DNA from 3 places in the Mesorhizobium sp. M2A.F.Ca.ET.046.03.2.1 genome. Region 2 is predicted to be linked to each of the others. Evidence: predicted binding sites of a transcription regulator. Region 2 holds the regulator's gene; each other region holds the start of a gene.
The links. Region 2 encodes LexA, which represses DNA repair genes until DNA is damaged. Its sites were predicted from a motif close to TGTTCNNNNTGTGTTCNG; they were not measured.
Positions count from the first base shown of each region.

Region 1: EJ072_RS01995 (sel1 repeat family protein) is a predicted target of LexA. The motif match lies at 2,665-2,682, and genes of this name have one in related genera.
Region 3: EJ072_RS13660 (DNA recombination protein RmuC) is a predicted target of LexA. The motif match lies at 4,037-4,054, and genes of this name have one in related genera.

Region 1 covers NZ_CP034449.1:360,879-366,355, forward strand. Annotated here, with positions in the region: partial or broken gene EJ072_RS01985 (acetyl/propionyl/methylcrotonyl-CoA carboxylase subunit alpha) at 1-721, shown strand, start outside; gene EJ072_RS01990 (ABC transporter substrate-binding protein) at 773-1,894, opposite strand; gene EJ072_RS01995 (sel1 repeat family protein) at 2,263-2,529, opposite strand; gene EJ072_RS02000 (DUF2147 domain-containing protein) at 2,969-3,310, shown strand; gene EJ072_RS37240 (hypothetical protein) at 3,508-3,642, shown strand; gene EJ072_RS02005 (hypothetical protein) at 3,709-3,912, shown strand; gene EJ072_RS02010 (AMP nucleosidase) at 4,185-5,477, shown strand, end outside.
Region 2 covers NZ_CP034449.1:6,443,437-6,448,913, reverse strand. Annotated here, with positions in the region: gene glp (gephyrin-like molybdotransferase Glp) at 1-680, shown strand, start outside; gene EJ072_RS30750 (alpha/beta hydrolase) at 735-1,565, opposite strand; gene kynU (kynureninase) at 1,625-2,872, opposite strand; gene lexA (transcriptional repressor LexA) at 3,327-4,061, shown strand; gene EJ072_RS30735 (ComEC/Rec2 family competence protein) at 4,055-5,477, opposite strand, start outside.
Region 3 covers NZ_CP034449.1:2,868,632-2,874,108, forward strand. Annotated here, with positions in the region: gene EJ072_RS13635 (DUF6481 family protein) at 1-333, shown strand, start outside; gene sugE (quaternary ammonium compound efflux SMR transporter SugE) at 511-825, opposite strand; gene EJ072_RS37285 (hypothetical protein) at 1,019-1,144, opposite strand; gene EJ072_RS13650 (cation diffusion facilitator family transporter) at 1,356-2,315, shown strand; gene EJ072_RS13655 (GFA family protein) at 2,351-2,755, shown strand; gene EJ072_RS13660 (DNA recombination protein RmuC) at 2,757-4,004, opposite strand; gene def (peptide deformylase) at 4,108-4,638, shown strand; gene fmt (methionyl-tRNA formyltransferase) at 4,697-5,477, shown strand, end outside.

The sequences.
Region 1 (5,477 bases), 1.3 Mb from region 2:
TGCGCTCGCCGAGACCGAAGTTGCCGGCTCGACAGTCAACACCCCCTTCCTGGCGGCGCTTGCCGCGGACGCCGATTTCGCGGCCGGCGATGTCGATACCGGGCTGATCGGCAGGCATCAGGAGGCGCTCACCGCCATCCCCGCGCCAAGCGACGAGACGATTGCCGCCGCGGCGCTGGCCGCGACCGACGCCGGCGCGCCAGGTGCCGCCGCAGATCCGTGGTCGACGCTCTCAGGCTATGCCCATTTCCACACGCTCGCGCGCCGCATCCGCCTGCGCCATGGCGAGGAGAACATTCTGGCCCGGGTTTCGGCGCGGCCGGACGGCCGCTTCCAGGTGGCGCTGGAGGCGCCGCATGATGCCGTGAACACGCATGATCTGAGAACCATGCCGCGCGCCGTCCGCTGGCCCGGCCACGTCACGGTCTTCGAGGGCGCCGTCGGCTACACCTTCACGGTTCGCGACCCGCTCGCCAAGGCCGACGAGGCGGGAGCCGCCTCAGGCAGCCTGCGCGCGCCGATGCCGGGGCTGGTCAAGCTGGTGCGGGCAGCAGTGGGCGATGCCGTGATCAAGGGCCAGCCGCTTCTGATCCTTGAGGCGATGAAGATGGAGCACATGATCGCCGCCCCGCATGACGGGGTGATCGCGGAGATCGCGGCCGAGGGAGCTCAGGTCAGCGACGGCACGGTGCTGGTGCGGTTCGCGGAGGACCAGCGATAAAACGAAAGTGGCCGGGACGAGCCCCGGCCACCTTCACACAAACAGGAGCGATTACTGCTGGATAGGCGCGTATTTGCCGTCGTGCCACTGGTTGATGTCGTAGCTGGCGTTCTTGAGGTCGCCCTTCTCGTCGAAGATGACGTCGCCGACGACGGTGCTGATGGGCTTGCCGTCCTTGAGCGCCTCGGCGACCTTGGCCGGATCGTCGGTGCCGGCGCGCTTGACGCCTTCGGCGACGGCCTGGATCACGGCATAGGAGAACAGCGTGAAGCCTTCAGGTGTGAAGCCGCCGGCCTTGATCTTGGCGACCGCGTCCTTCGCTTGGGGCTTGGCCTGCGGGTCCGACGGGAAGACGAACAGCGTGCCCTCACCGGCTGGACCGGCGACCTGCCAGAATTCCGGCGATGCGATCGAATCCGGCATGATCAGCTGGAACTTGACGTTCTGCTCCGCCGCCTGGCGCAGGATCAACCCAGCCTCGGGGTGGTAGCCGCCGAAATAGACGACGTCGGCCTTGAGTTCCTTCAGCTTGGTGACGAGGGCCGAGTAATCCTTCTCGCCGGCGTTGATGCCTTCGTAATCGACTTCCTTGAGGCCGCCCGCATTCATCGTCGCCTTGACGGCGTCGGCAACGCCCTGGCCGTAGGCGCTCTTGTCGTGCAGGACGACGACATTCTTGCCGGCATATTTCTTGGCGATCCACGGGCCGATGAAGGCGCCCTGCGCGTCGTCACGCGTGTAGAGGCGCATGATCGTCGGCCAGCCGGACTTGGCGGCGGCATCGGTCAACACCGGGTTCGACGAGGCCGGGCTCATCATCAGCGTACCGGCTTCGGCATAGACGGCGGAGGCCGGAATGCTCGAGCCCGAGCAGGCATGGCCGTCGACGAACTTGACGCCGTTGGCGACGATGCGGTTGGCAACCGACACCGCCTGCTTCGGATCGCACTGGTCGTCCTCGATGTCGAGCTTGATCTGCGAGCCGTTGACGCCGCCGGCGGCGTTGATGGCCTCGGCGGCAGCCTGCGCGCCCTGCTTGAACTGGTCACCGATGGTGGCGAGCTGGCCGGTCATCGGGCCGACCACCGAAATGGTGATGTCGTCGGCAAAGGCAACCGGGGCGCTCATCATCAGGCCAAATGCGGCCGCGCTCAAAATACCCAATCTTTTCATGGCTATCAGAACTCCTCCACTTGCGCGCGGCGGCATGGCCGCGCTTCTTTCACAGAGCCGGGACAATTTCACCCTTCGCCGAGACTGTCGAGAGGACAGTACGGCCGGTTTTGGTTCATTCCGGCGAGGATTTCTTGGGCCACGCGCCCGCGTGATTACCTAGCGTAATGCAAAAAGCCGCGCCGACCTTGTTTCGGTCGGTCGCGGCTTTTGCAGTCGAGCTCCCCAGACGCCCCGCGCCTGAAACCCGCTCGCTTCCCTGTTTTTTCGCGCGGCTGAGTTTGTTTACCTGCCGCGTTCTTGGTCTTGTGGGCCGGCCGTCTTTTCGCGGCCTTGTCCAAATCAACTTCTCAGCGCTGCGCGCAGGATCAGTGCATCGTCATCCATTCGCGGGCTTCGCGCAGCGCCATGGCGATCTCCACCTTCGACATGGTGGCAGACAGTTCCGAGCGCAGCTCGGCGGCCCGGACCGAACCTTTGATCGCGGCGATGTTGAACCATTTGTGGGCGGCGACGACATCGGTCTCGCAATCGCGGCCGGTCGCATACATCATGCCCAGTTCGAAAAGAATGTCGGCCTGGGCAGTTGCCCCCATGGCGCCGAAGCCGTCTTCAAGCATTTCAAAACGTGCCATTTCAATCCCCTGTCTGGCTCCCGAGAGCTGCCTCCTTCTGTCCCTTGATTTCCCTCGGGGCGGGCCGCTCTTTCGATGCTTTCGAGGATGAAGCCTGGCTTTGAATCCGTCGTTAAATGGCTTGCTTAATTTGCGGAAAACAAAGCTAAAACAAGAGGTAAACGCGGGAAACCGTTAAGCATGGGAATCCAGCGTTTGCGCGGTCTTGCGTCAAATTCGATGAAAATTGGCGGGAGCGGAATCAAGACTTCGCTAACCACGGGAACCGAAGCATTTTTCCGGTGCCGTTCATTTTCGGCCATGCGCACGGCGAAAACCGCTACAACCTTCCGTGGCGGCACCGCTTTTGTTTTGGCGGGAGCTGGATTAGCTTTACCTTTGCGTAAGGGACTGGAAGGCGGGCCGGAGCCCGCCGCATACCCATTGGGAGGAGCACAAGATGTTTCGAAAGACGAGCCTGGCCCTGGCGGCGACCTTGATCATGGCGGGCGCCGCGTGGGCCGACCCGATCGAAGGCAATTGGAAGACGCAGGCCGGCTCAACGGCGGCGATCGCTGGCAGCGATGCGTTCTCCATCACGCTGAAATCCGGCAAGTACTCCGGCAAGACGATCGGCTCCTTCAAGGCCGCTGGCGACAACAAATACACCGGCACCATCACCGACCCGGAAACCGACAAGACCTATTCCGGCAAGGCGACGCTGTCGGGCACATCGCTCAAGATGAGCGGCTGCGTGCTCGGCGGCCTGATCTGCAAGAGCCAGACCTGGCACAAGCTGTAACTGACCTTCCGAGATCATCCGAAACGGGGCCCCGAGCGGCCCCGTTTTCTTTTGCGGCGGCGGCGCTCCGCCGAACGGTCTTGTCGCCGACGGCGGCTTGAGACCTCGTCAATCATTTTGAACCGCAGATGAATACCGGTCTCATAACCGGTTCAGAGGCATTGCGGCATTCTCTCCCGCATTGAAGGAGAGAGAAAATGCTTGCCCGTCGCTTCACCATCGTCTGCCTGCTGATGAGCCTGTTCGGCATGCTCTTCGCCATCCTGGTGGCCGAGGGCGGGCACTCGGCCCGCTTGTGGGAACGGCCCGTGGCTGCGTTCTCGGCTCCGTGAACCAAGTGACGCGCTGAAACGACAAAGTTGAAAATCGACCACATTGAAAATCGGGACACCACCAAAATGAACCGCATCGCCGCCACCACAACGAAGATCCTGAGGCTGCTGCCGCGGGCGACGCTCATCCTGATGCTGCTCGCCGCCCCGGTGCTGGCTGTGCCGATGATGCGCGCCGATGCGGGCCACAGGATCGAGGCGCCGGCGAATAAGAACAGGAGCGTCGGCTTCGTGCTGCTGATCAGCCTGCAGCGCGGACAAGCTTTATAGAGTGTCGAACGGTGCGACTGGCTCGTAGCCAGCGCGCCTTAAAGCGCGTCGCGCTGAACCGGGTTCAGGCGAGGCGCTTTAAGTCTTTGTTTTGCTGCATGTCGTTGTCCCAGAACCGCGCACACTTCTGGGCGACATGCATTAAACACATCCGAAGAAAATCGACGCTATCGGCTCTCGCGGTCCCACATCCCCCTCCCAAGCGCCATCCTGAATCTCTATATTGAGACATGGAAAAGCGAATCTACCCCCAAGCCATTGAATCGGTCGTGATGCCGGAGCCTTTCGGCGCGCAGAGCTTCCATGACGCCAAAAAGGCCGTCGCGGCGCTGCAGGCGCTCTATGATCGCAACACCAAATTCCTGCGTGATTCCTTCGCGGCGCTTGCCGCGGGCGCCGACGAGAGCAAGCGCTATCGGGCCTTCTATCCGCAGATCGGCGTCACCACGACCTCGTTCAGCCAGGTCGACTCGCGCCAGGCCTATGGCCATATGCCGACGCCCGGGCATTTCGCCACCACCATCACCCAGCCGCAGCTGTTCGAGAACTACCTCATCGAGCAGCTTCGTCTCATCATGCGCAACCACGGCGTGACAGTGACCGTGTCGGAATCGACGACGCCCATTCCACTGCATTTCGCCTTCCTGGAAGGCAGCTATGTCGACGGCGCGGCCGCCGAGCGCATCAAGCGGCCGATCCGCGACCTGTTCGACGTGCCGGATCTCGACGGCACCGACGACCAGATCGCCAACGGCACGTTCGAGGTGGCGTTCGGCGAGCCGAGGCCGCTGGCGCCGTTCACCGCGCAGCGCATCGACTATTCGCTGCACCGCATGACGCATTACACGGCGACCAGCCCGCAGCATTTCCAGAACTTCGTGCTGTTCACCAACTACCAGTTCTACATCGACGAGTTCGTGGCGCGGGCTCGCGAATTGATGGCCAAGGGCGACAGCGGCTATGTCGAGTTCGTCGAGCCCGGCAATGTCGTGACCGCCAATGGCGCAACGGCCTCGGACGGCACGCCGCCGCAGCGGCTGCCGCAAATGCCGGCCTACCACCTGAAGAAGCCCGGCCATGGCGGCATCACCATGGTCAATATCGGCGTCGGCCCCTCCAACGCCAAGACGATCACCGACCATATCGCGGTGCTTCGGCCGCATGCCTGGGTCATGCTCGGCCACTGCGCGGGCCTGCGCAACACGCAGGCACTTGGCGACTATGTGCTGGCGCATGCCTATGTGCGCGAGGACCATGTGCTGGACGACGATCTGCCGGTCTGGGTGCCGATCCCGCCGCTGGCCGAGATCCAGGTGGCGCTGCAGGAAGCCGTGGCCGAAGTCACTGGACTTTCCGGCTACGACCTCAAGCGCATCATGCGCACCGGCACCGTCGCCACCATCGACAACCGCAACTGGGAACTGCGCGACCAGCGCGGACCGGTGCAGCGCCTGTCGCAGTCCCGCGCCATCGCGCTCGATATGGAATCGGCGACGATTGCCGCCAACGGCTTCCGCTTCCGCGTGCCCTACGGCACGCTGCTGTGCGTATCCGACAAGCCGCTG
Region 2 (5,477 bases):
TGGTCGCGATCATCGCCACCGGCGATGAATTGCTGCCGCCGGGCAGCACGCTCGGCCCCGATCAGATCATTTCGTCGAATGCCTATGGCGTTGCCGCCGCCGCCCAGTCGGTTGGCGCACGCGCACTCGATCTCGGCATCGCCGCCGACCGCAAGGAGGCGATCGCCGCGCTGGTCAGGAGAGCGGTCCAGGCGGGCCCGGATGTCATCGTCACGCTGGGCGGTGCCTCGGTCGGCGATCACGACCTGATCCATGACGTGCTGACCAGCGAGGGCATGCGGCTCGACTTCTGGAAGATCGCCATGCGCCCCGGCAAACCGTTGATGTTCGGCCGGCTTGGCAATGTCCGCTGCATCGGCCTGCCAGGCAATCCGGTGGCCAGCATCGTCTGCTCGCAGCTCTTCCTGAAGCCGCTGCTTGCCCGGCTCGGCGGCCGCAATTTCAGGCAGGACGTGCGAACGGCCAGGCTGGGCGCCGCGATGCCGGCTAACGATCTCAGGCAGGACTATGTTCGCGCCGTGGTGCGCGAGGACGCCGGCACCCTGGTCGCGACGCCGTTCGGCATCCAGGACTCCTCGATGCTCAGGATGCTCGCCGACGCCAACGGCCTGATCATGCGCGAGCCCTTTGCGCTGGCTGCGGAGGTTGGCGCCGAATGCAGCGTGCTTATGCTGCGCTAATGCGTCGATGCAATCGATCCGCTAACATGTCGACGCAGTCGATGTGATACGTCTCTATTCTTCGACCAGCGTTCGGGTCAGGGGATGGTCCGGATCTGCGAGACCATCGACGACGTTGAAATGATGCCGATCCGGCTCGACAACTGACTGGGTAGCGGCGCCAAGCCCCCTCCAGATGTTGGCGAGCAATACGCTCTGGCGCAGGAATTCCGAGCGCTCGCCGCCGCCGACCCAACAGGTGATGCGGGTTCCTTGCACGGGCCGCAGCAGCGCCGGGCTTTCGCTAAACGCTTCCCGTTCGTCGATGTTCAGCGTCTCGTTCAAAGCCGTGAACATCAACGACCGAAGGTCGTGCAGGCCTGAAATCGAAACGACCTTGCGTATGCGTTGCGCCACCATGGCGCCCAGCGGCGAAGTCGTCGTCGCCATCCGGCTGGCGAGATGTCCGCCGGCCGAATGTCCGGTCAGCATCAGCGGTCCCTCGACCATGGCCGCCGCTTTGCCGATCGCGGCCGCGACTTCATTGACGATGCCGCCGATCCTGGTTCGCGGGCACAGCGTATAGGAAGGCATGACGACGGCAAAGCCGCGGCCGACAGCGCCGGCGGCCAGATGCGACCAGGATGTCTTGTCCGATTCCATCCAGTAGCCGCCATGGATGAACACGACGAGCCCCTTCGGCGCGGCAGGCGGGAGGAAGAGATCGAACCGGCTGCGCGGCGCCTCGCCATAGACGATGTCGAGCCGCGCCCTGCCCTGCGCCAACAGCTTTTCGCGAAATGCCTGAGCTGGGCCGTCCCAGGCCGCCGGCCAGCGGTCGCCGCCAGCGATGTTCGCGCCGTTGGCGTAGGCGTCATCCCAGTCGACAATGCGGAGTCCCAGCACCGGCCCCTCCTGCGATCTGATCGATTTCGAGTTGTCTTTGTTCGGCATGCCATTCGAAGTCAGGTGACGGCCTCCTTGATCGCATAGCGCGCCTCCTGCCAGGCGCTCGTGCGCAGGATGTCTTCCAGCACCTCGACGGCGGCCCAGACATCCCGGTAGCCGACATAGAGTGGCGTGAAGCCGAAGCGAACGGTCGACGGCGCGCGGAAATCGCCGATCACGCCGCGCTCGATCAAGGCGCGCATCACCTGGTAGCCATGTGGATGGGCGAACGACACCTGGCTGCCGCGCTCGGCGCCGTTGCGCGGGCTTTCTAGCTCGAGACCGAACGCGCCGCATCGAGCTTCGACAAGGCGGATGAACAGATCCGTCAGCGCGACGCTCTTCTCGCGCACGGCAGTCATGTCGACTTCGTCCCAGAGATCCAGCGAACCTTTCAGCGCCCGCATCGACAGCATCGGCTGCGTTCCGCACAGGAATCGCCGGATGCCCGTGCCGGCGGCATAACCCTGCTCGAACGCGAACGGTCGGGCATGGCCCCACCAGCCGCTGAGCGGCTGGCTGATGTCGTGATGATGGCGGGTGGCGGCATAGATGAAGGCAGGCGCGCCCGGTCCGCCATTGAGATATTTGTAGGTGCAGCCGATCGCGAAATCGGCATTCGAGCCGTCGAGATCCACCGGCAGGGCGCCGGCCGTGTGGCAGAGGTCCCAGACGATCAGCGCGCCGGCGTCATGGGCCTTGCGGGTCAGGGCCGCCATATCGCGCAACCGGCCGGACTTGTAATTGACGTGGTTGACCAGGATGACCGCGACACGGTCGTCGATCAGTTCCTCGATCGTCGGCGCATCGACGCCCTCGAGCCGCAGCACCGCGCCGGGCCGCGTCGAGGACACCCCCTCCGCCATGTAGAGGTCGGTCGGAAAGCTGTCGCCTTCGGCAACGATCACCGAGCGGTCGGGTCGCATCGCGAGCGCCGCATGCAGGACCTTGTAGATGTTGATCGAGGTGGTGTCGCATACCACCGTCTGGCCAGGCGCGGCGCCGATCAGACGCCCGAGCCGGTCGCCCAGCTGGACAGGCATGTCGAACCAGCCGGCGGTGTTCCAGGCACGGATGATATCCTGCGCCCATTCCTGCTTCGCGGCCGTCTCGATCTCGTTGAAGACATTGATCGAAGCGGCGCCCAGTGAATTGCCATCAAGGTATATCACCCCTTCCGGCAGAACAAAGCGATCGCGCAAGGGGCGCAGCGGGTCCGCAGCGTCCATCGCCTCGACCTCGGCAAGATCGGGAATTCCCCTCATGTGCTACCGCCTCCATTTCGACCCAGGCCGCTACATCCCTCCGGCGACCAAGGCGGTTGTCCCATCACCGTCCGCAACCCGGCAAGAACCTTCTGTCCTATATTAGCTGGTCCATAGACGGCAAAGGCTGAGGATCGGAATCGTCGCCAAGGTTGGCATTTTGAGTTCGTTTCGTTCACGTTACGGTACATGGTTGGGTCAGCTGACTGGATCCCTTCAGCACCTCCGCGACGATGTCGCCTCTCAATTTCAGCATAAGGAGAATTGCAAAATCGAGCGGAATAAATGACACAGCCCAACCGGTGGCGGCCAGGCACCGTCGGATGCAACATTCTTTCGCCCGCCTTAAGAAATTCATTAAACTTTAAACGGTTGCGGAACACAACTGGAACAGATAGTGTTTGTTCTGGGTTTGTTTTTCTGATTCTGGTTTCGGAACCCGTGGGGGCCGCCAATGCTGACGCGCAAACAACATGAACTCCTGATGTTCATCCATGAACGCCTGAAGGAGAGCGGGATCCCTCCATCCTTCGACGAGATGAAGGAAGCGCTCGACCTCGCCTCAAAGTCCGGCATCCATCGGCTGATCACGGCGCTGGAAGAACGCGGCTTCATTCGCCGGCTACCGAACCGGGCGCGCGCGCTGGAGGTCTTGCGCCTGCCCGACTCGATCGCTCCCGGCCTGAATGCCGCGAAGAAATTTTCGCCAAGCGTCATCCAGGGCGGCCAGGGCAATCTAAGCCGACAGGTCAAGCCGGCAGCGCCCTCGCGTACGCCGACACCCAGCAATGATGACGACGCCGCTTCGGCCGTGTCCATTCCGGTGATGGGCCGCATCGCCGCCGGTGTGCCAATCGACGCCATCCAGCACCAGACGCATTCGATCTCGGTCCCGCCGGACATGATCATGGGCGGCGAGCACTATGCGCTGGAGGTCAAGGGCGACTCGATGATCGAGGCCGGCATCTTCGACGGCGACACCGTCATCATCCGTAACGCCAGCACGGCGAGCCCGGGCGAGATCGTGGTGGCGCTCGTCGACGATGAGGAAGCGACACTCAAGCGCTTCCGCCGCAAGGGCGCCTCGATCGCGTTGGAGGCCGCCAACCCGGCCTACGAAACCCGCATCTTCGGGCCGGATCGGGTCAAGGTGCAGGGCAAGCTCGTCGGGCTGATCAGGCGCTACTGATCCGGCTGCGAGGACTTGGCCCTCTCTGGCTTTTCGTAAGGCGCCAGTCCCCTCGCCTCGCGAGTGTACTTCCGCTGCTCGTGCCAGGGCCGGTAAGGCTGCTCGACGGCATATTGGATGGCTGCTCGCGCGGTTGCCGATTGCGGATCGAAGAAGACGGCGGCACTGCCGTCACGCGCCAGTTGGCGCTTGGTGACGACAAGCACGCGCTCATCCCAGCAGGGATTGTAGGCCGTCGCATCGTTGATGACGATGAGATCGGCAAAGCCGCAGGCGGGCCGTGCGCTGTCGCGGTTTTCGGCGAGCGCGACGATCGCGCCGGACGGATGCCGGCCAATGCAGAGGTCGCCGGTGCAATAGAAGGGCGAGCCGGGCGGCAGGTCGACCGGGTCGGCGATATCGAGCGCATCCTTGGCAAATGTCTCGGGCGGCACGATGGCCTCGGCCTTCAGCGCCCGCTTCCAGTTGTCGGTGGTGAACTCGTTGGAGCGTTCGCGGTTGACGGCAAGCTCGCCGCCACCGATCGGCATCGCCACGAGATGCGCGTCCTCCGAGATCAGCACATCCGGCGTGCGCACATGCGGGATCGCCAACAGCGCGGCGAGCGCGAAGGGCACAGCGGCGAGCCTCAGCCAGGTGGTGGCCATGGTCGCGATGACGAGCGCGATTGTCGCCAGCAGCACCGACTGGATCGAGATCAATCCCACTGCATCGACTGGCGAGCGGTCGGAAATCCATGCCGAAATGGCGATCATCGCTGTCAGGCCCTTGCCCATCACATAGAGGAAGGGACCGTCGAAGCCGAACGGCATGGCGAGCGCGCTCAACACGGCGAACGGCATGACAATCAGCGAGACGATCGGCATGACCGCCAGATTGGCGAGCAGGCTGAGCGGCGACACGCGCTGAAAATGCCAGATCGCAAACAGCAATGTCGCGCTGCCGGCGATGAGCGAGGTCACAGCGGCGCCGCCCACGCCAACCGCTAGTTTTCGCGACAGGAACTTCAGGAACGAACGCTTCACCGGCGGCGCGGTCGTTTTGCCGGCGCGATAATCGGCAAAGCCGGCATAGGCGCCGACCAGGGCCGCGGTGGCGGCGAAGGACATCTGGAAGCTCGGGCCGACCACTTCATGTGGCGAGACAAGGATGACGGCAATCGCCGAGATTGCCAGGTTGCGCATCGTCAAAGCCGCGCGGTCGAAGAGCACCGCTACAAGCATAACCGCAAGCATGATGAAGCTTCGCTCGGCCGCCACCACGATGCCGGAGATGACGAGGTAAGCGGCGATCGAGGCCAGCGCGATCGCCGCGGCGTATTTCTTCACCGGGCGGCGGGACGAGAAATCCGGAAACAACGCGAAGGCGCCGCGCAGCAGGAACATGATCGTGCCGGCCACCAGCGCCATGTGCAGG
Region 3 (5,477 bases), 3.6 Mb from region 2:
GCGGATGATCCCGCTGTGCTGGCGCGCCAGGCCGAACGCAAGGCGATCCTCGAGGCCCGCGCCATCCGCGAAGCGGAGAAGGCAAGGCTGAAGCAGGAAAAGCTGGCTCGCGAAGCGGCCGAGAAGGCCGAACGCGAAGCCGCCGCCGAAGCGGCGCGTATCGCCGCCGAAGAGGCTGCTGCCGCCGAGGCCAAAATCCGCGAGGCCGAGGAAGCAGAGCGCATCGCGTTCGAGCTTGCCGACGAGGCCGCGCGCAAGGCCAAGCGTGACGCACGCTACGCCGCCCGCAAGGCGCGCGTCGGCAGGACGCCTCCGGGCTTCTCGGCCCGCTAAGTCCGGGTTGTTTGGAAGATCGGTCAGGGTCGCCGAAAGCGGCCCTGAACGCGTTTGTGCCGTCGGCTCTAATTTAAAGCATGTCTCCCGAAAGTGGGAACCGGGTTCGGGATAAAGACATGCGTAAAATCAAAAAACTAAAGCGCATGGAGCGAATCTGAAAGATCGCGACGCGCTTTAGGCTACCAGCTTCAGCCCGACGATGCCGCAGACGATCAGGCCGATGCAGGCCAGCCGGACGACGGTCGCAGGTTCGCCGAGCAGCCAGATGCCGAGCAGCGCCGTGCCGACGGTGCCGATGCCGGTCCATACGGCATAGGCGGTGCCGACGGGCAGAGTCTTCAGCGCCAGGCCGAGCAGGCCGAGGCTGACGATCATCGAGGCGATGGTGAGAAGGGTCGGCAGCGGCCTGGAGAAACCATCGGTGTATTTGAGGCCGATCGCCCAGCCGATCTCGAACAAGCCGGCGAAGCATAGAAAGATCCAGGACATCAAAAACGCTCGGTCATTCCAGCATCGCCTGAGATGCTTGGTGGCGGGTCGTCACGGCCGGTTTTTCCGGGAAGCGAGGTCGTCCTCCCTCCTTGAAAATAAGATGGCCTGTTTTCCGATCAACAAAACACCGGCAGCATTGTCATGCCGCCGGTTCAGATCTGCAGGGAGCCGGTCGACCGATTCGGGCCGCTTACTTTTCCTTGATGCGCATCGCCTTGACCGGCGGCGCCTTGGGAGCCGGGGCCGCGGCGGGCTTCTTGGCGTCCTTCTTCGGTTTGCGGGCTTCCTTGCCCGCCTTCATCGCACCTTTAGCCATGATTCGCTCCTCCGATTGTGGGCAAGCCGAGTGAAACAAGAGAAATGACGGACTGCAAGAGGCAGTGCGGCTTTGCTAAGCCGGCCGGCCGGCTGTCAACCGATTTTGCGGTCGCGACGCCAGTTCGAAACCTCGCATGGACTGGCGCATTGTCTGTAGAGCTTTGCTGGGCGGGCCGCTAAGCTCGCGCGCAGGGCTAGCCGGGGATCGGATGGCAGGACATAGCGGATCGAGACGGGTGATCTACGCCGCGCTTGCCGGCAATCTGGCGATCGCGGTCACCAAATTCGTGGCGGCAGCCTTCACCGGTTCGTCCGCCATGCTGTCGGAAGGTGTGCATTCGTTGGTCGACACCGGCAATGGCACGCTGCTCCTTTACGGCATGCATCGCGCCGCGCGGCCGCCCGATCACACCCATCCGCTCGGTCACGGGCGCGAGCTCTATTTCTGGAGTTTCATCGTCGCGCTTCTGGTTTTCGCGCTTGGCGCCGGCGTTTCCTTCTATGAGGGCATCATCCACATCATGGCGCCCGAACCGGTCGTCAACGCCAAGGTCAACTATATCGTGCTCGGCCTTTCGTTCTTGTTCGAGGGCAGCTCGTGGCTGGTGGCGCTGAGGGAGTTCCGCCGGCAGAAGGGCCGACAGGGCTGGTTCGAGGCCGTGCAGTCGAGCAAGGATCCGAGCGTCTACACCGTGTTGTTCGAGGACAGCGCCGCGCTGCTTGGCCTCGTCGTCGCCTTCGCCGGCATCCTGTCAGCGCAACTCCTGGAAAGGCCGGAGCTCGACGGCGTCGGTTCTCTTGGCATCGCCCTCATCCTTGGCGCCACAGCGATTTTTCTGGCGCGTGAGAGCAAGGGCCTGCTGCTCGGCGAACCTGCGTCGCCCGAGGTCCAGAAGAAGGTTCTGGCGATCGTCCAGCAGGATCCGGCCGTCCAGCAGGCGAACGGCATATTAAGCGTCCATGTCGGCCCGGAGGAGATCGTCGCGGGCTTGAGCATCGAATTCGAGGATCACCTCACCGCGCCGGAGATTGAAGCCTGCGTCGAGCGCCTGGAGGCAAGGCTCAAGAAGGAAATGCCGCAAATCTCCAGGCTCTTCGTCAAGCCGCAGGCGACTGGCACATGGGAGCGGCGGCGCAAGGCCATGGCCGAGGCTTCGGACGATAGTTAGGTTGAACGCAGCGAAGTTTGTGAGGAGCATAGTCTATGAAGATCGACGGCGGATGCCATTGCGGCGCGATCACCTATGAGGCGGAGGTCGACCCGGAAAAGACCTCGATCTGCCACTGCACCGACTGCCAGCAACTGACCGGCACGGCATTCCGCGTCACCGTTCCGGCACCGGAAAGCGACTACAAGATCATCAAGGGCGCGCCGAAGATCTACATCAAGGTCGTGGCAAGCGGCGCCAGGCGCGCCCAGGCCTTTTGCGCCGACTGCGGCTCGCATCTTTATGCAACGTCTGTCGGCGACGGTCCGAAGGTCTATGGCATCAGGGTCGGGACCGCCAGGCAGCGTCAGGACCTGGTTCCCAGACAACAGAAATGGCACCGCTCGGCGTTGCATTGGCTGCCGGAATTCGAGGGCATGACGACTCTCGAAGAGCAGTAGGCTATTCGCCGTCCTCGACGACCCTGAGCCTCAACTGGCCCGTCTTGGAGTCCGCCACACGCGCGCCGCCTTCGGCCTTCGCCGGGCGCGGCGCCTCGGTCTCGCCCTCGGCGAATTCCAGCGCCTCGATCTTCTGGCCGCGCTTGGTGACCTTCGACGTCGAGACCAGAATGTCGTCGATGTCCTTGGCCGCTTGGCCGAAATGCGTCTGCAGCCGGCGCACCCGCTCGTCGACCCTGGCCACATCCTCCATCAGCCGGATGACCTCGCCCTGGATCAGATGCGCCTGCTCGCGCATGCGGGCGTCCTTGAGGATCGCTTGGATAACCTGGATCGACAGCATCAATAGCGACGGCGAGACGATGACGACGCGGGCGCGGTGCGCCTTCTGCACCACCGCCTCGAAATTCTCGTGGATTTCCGCGAACACCGATTCCGAAGGCACGAACATGAAGGCGGTGTCCTGCGTCTCGCCCTGGATCAGGTATTTTTCCGCGATATCGCGGATATGCACCTCGATGTCGCGCCGAAAGGCCTGCGCCGCCACCTTCTGCATGTCGGCGCCCTCGGCGGCGCGGATGGCGTTCCACGCTTCCAGCGGGAACTTGGCGTCGATGGCCAGCATCGGCGCGCCGTTGGGCATTCGCACCAGGCAGTCTGGCCGGCTGCCATTGCTGAGGCTGGCCTGGAACTCATAGGCGCCGTGCGGCAGCCCGTCGGCGACGATCGCTTCCATCCGCGATTGGCCGAAGGCTCCGCGCGTCTGCTTGTTGGAGAGGATCGCCTGCAGCTGCACGACCTGCCCGGCAAGCGACTGGATATTGCCCTGCGCGGTGTCAATCACCGCCAGCCGCTCCTGCAGCTTGGCCAGGCTTTCATGCGTCGACTTGGTCTGCTCGGCCATGGTCTGGCCGATGCGGCCGGTCATGGCGTCGAGCCGCTGCCCGAGCGATTGCGTAAGCTCCGCCTGCCTGGCGCCGAAGACGTCGGCGATCGCGCCCATGCGCCCCTGCATCTCGGCCTGCGCCTGCATGATGTCGGCCATCCGCGCCTCGGTGTCACGGGCATGGTCGGCCGCTTCCGCCGCGGCGACCGCGCGCGCCTTGGCGGAGCGCCACAGGGCGATGACGAGCGCGGCGAACAGCACGACGAATAGGACAGCGACGATACCAAGCGCCTGTCCGAGCGTGACCGTGGTGGCGCCGAGCCGCGCGACCGGCTGCGAAAGGATGGAGGTCATGTCGTTCATGTGCGCAGCATAACCGATTCGCATCGCCGGAACAGATCAAAACGTGAACAGGGAAAAGCTGCCCCCGTTGACGCTTCTCCAGTGAAGTCTTAGGTGAGACGCCATGTCGATCAAGCCGCTCATCATCCTTCCCGATCCCGTCCTGCGCCAGGTTTCCAAGCCGGTCGAGCGCGTCGATGCCGATTTGCGCAAGCTCGCCGACGACATGCTGGAGACCATGTATGACGCGCCGGGCATCGGCCTTGCGGCGATCCAGATCGGCGAGCCGCGTCGGCTCCTGGTCATCGACCTCGCCAAGGAAGGCGAGGAGCCTCAGCCGCATGTCTTCATCAATCCCGAAGTGCTCGAGAGTTCCGACCAGCGTTCCGTCTATGAGGAAGGCTGCCTGTCGATTCCCGATTATTATGCCGAGGTCGAGCGCCCGGCTTCCGTGCGGGTGAAATATCTCGACCGCGAGGGCAAGCTGCAGGAGATACAGGCGGAAGGCCTGATGGCCACCTGCCTGCAGCACGAGATCGACCATCTCAACGGCGTGCTGTTCATCGACCACATCTCGAAGTTGAAGCGCGACATGGTGGTGCGCAAGTTCAAGAAGCTCGCCAAGGACAAGGCGCCGGGCAAGATGGTGGGCTGAGGGCCGTTTCGGCCGCGCGAGCACTTGAGCCTCCCGTAAGACAGGATCGCAGGACCTCATGCCGCATCGCGTCATCTTCATGGGCACGCCGGACTTTTCCGTGCCGACCTTGCGCGCCATCGCCGAAGCCGGTCACGAGATCGCGGCCGTCTACACGCAGCCGCCGCGTGCCGCCGGCCGGCGCGGGCTGGAACTGACGCCGTCGCCGGTGCAGCGCGAGGCCGAGCGGCTGGGGCTTGAAGTGCGAACGCCGACATCGCTGAAGGGCGAAGCCGAGCAGGTGTCATTCGCGGCCCTGCAGGCCGATGTCGCCGTGGTCGTCGCCTATGGATTGCTGCTGCCGAAAGCCATTCTGGACGCGCCGTGGCTCGGCTGCCTCAACGGCCATGCCTCGCTTTTGCCACGCTGGCGTGGTGCTGCTCCCATCCAGCGCGCCGTCATGGCGGGCGATGCCTTGACCGGCATGATGGTCATGAAGATGGAAGAGGGTCTGGATACCGGGCCGGTGGCTTTGGTTGAAAAAGTCGCCATCGCACCCGATATGACGGCCGGCGAATTGCATGACCGCCTGATGGTTCAGGGCGCCTCGCTGATGGTCGAGGCGCTCGCGCAGTTGGGGATAAATTGTCTGACATTTACCCCGCAGGCGGCGGAAGGGGTGACCTACGCCCGAAAGATCGATAAATCGGAGACACGCGTAGACTGGACGCGGCCTTCTGGCGAAGTCCACAATCACATTCGCGGCCTCTCGCCCTTTCCGGGCGCGTGGTGCGAGGTCGAAATTGGCGGCCGCATGGAGCGGCTGAAACTGCTTCGCTCGGCGCTCTCGGAGGGCGTCG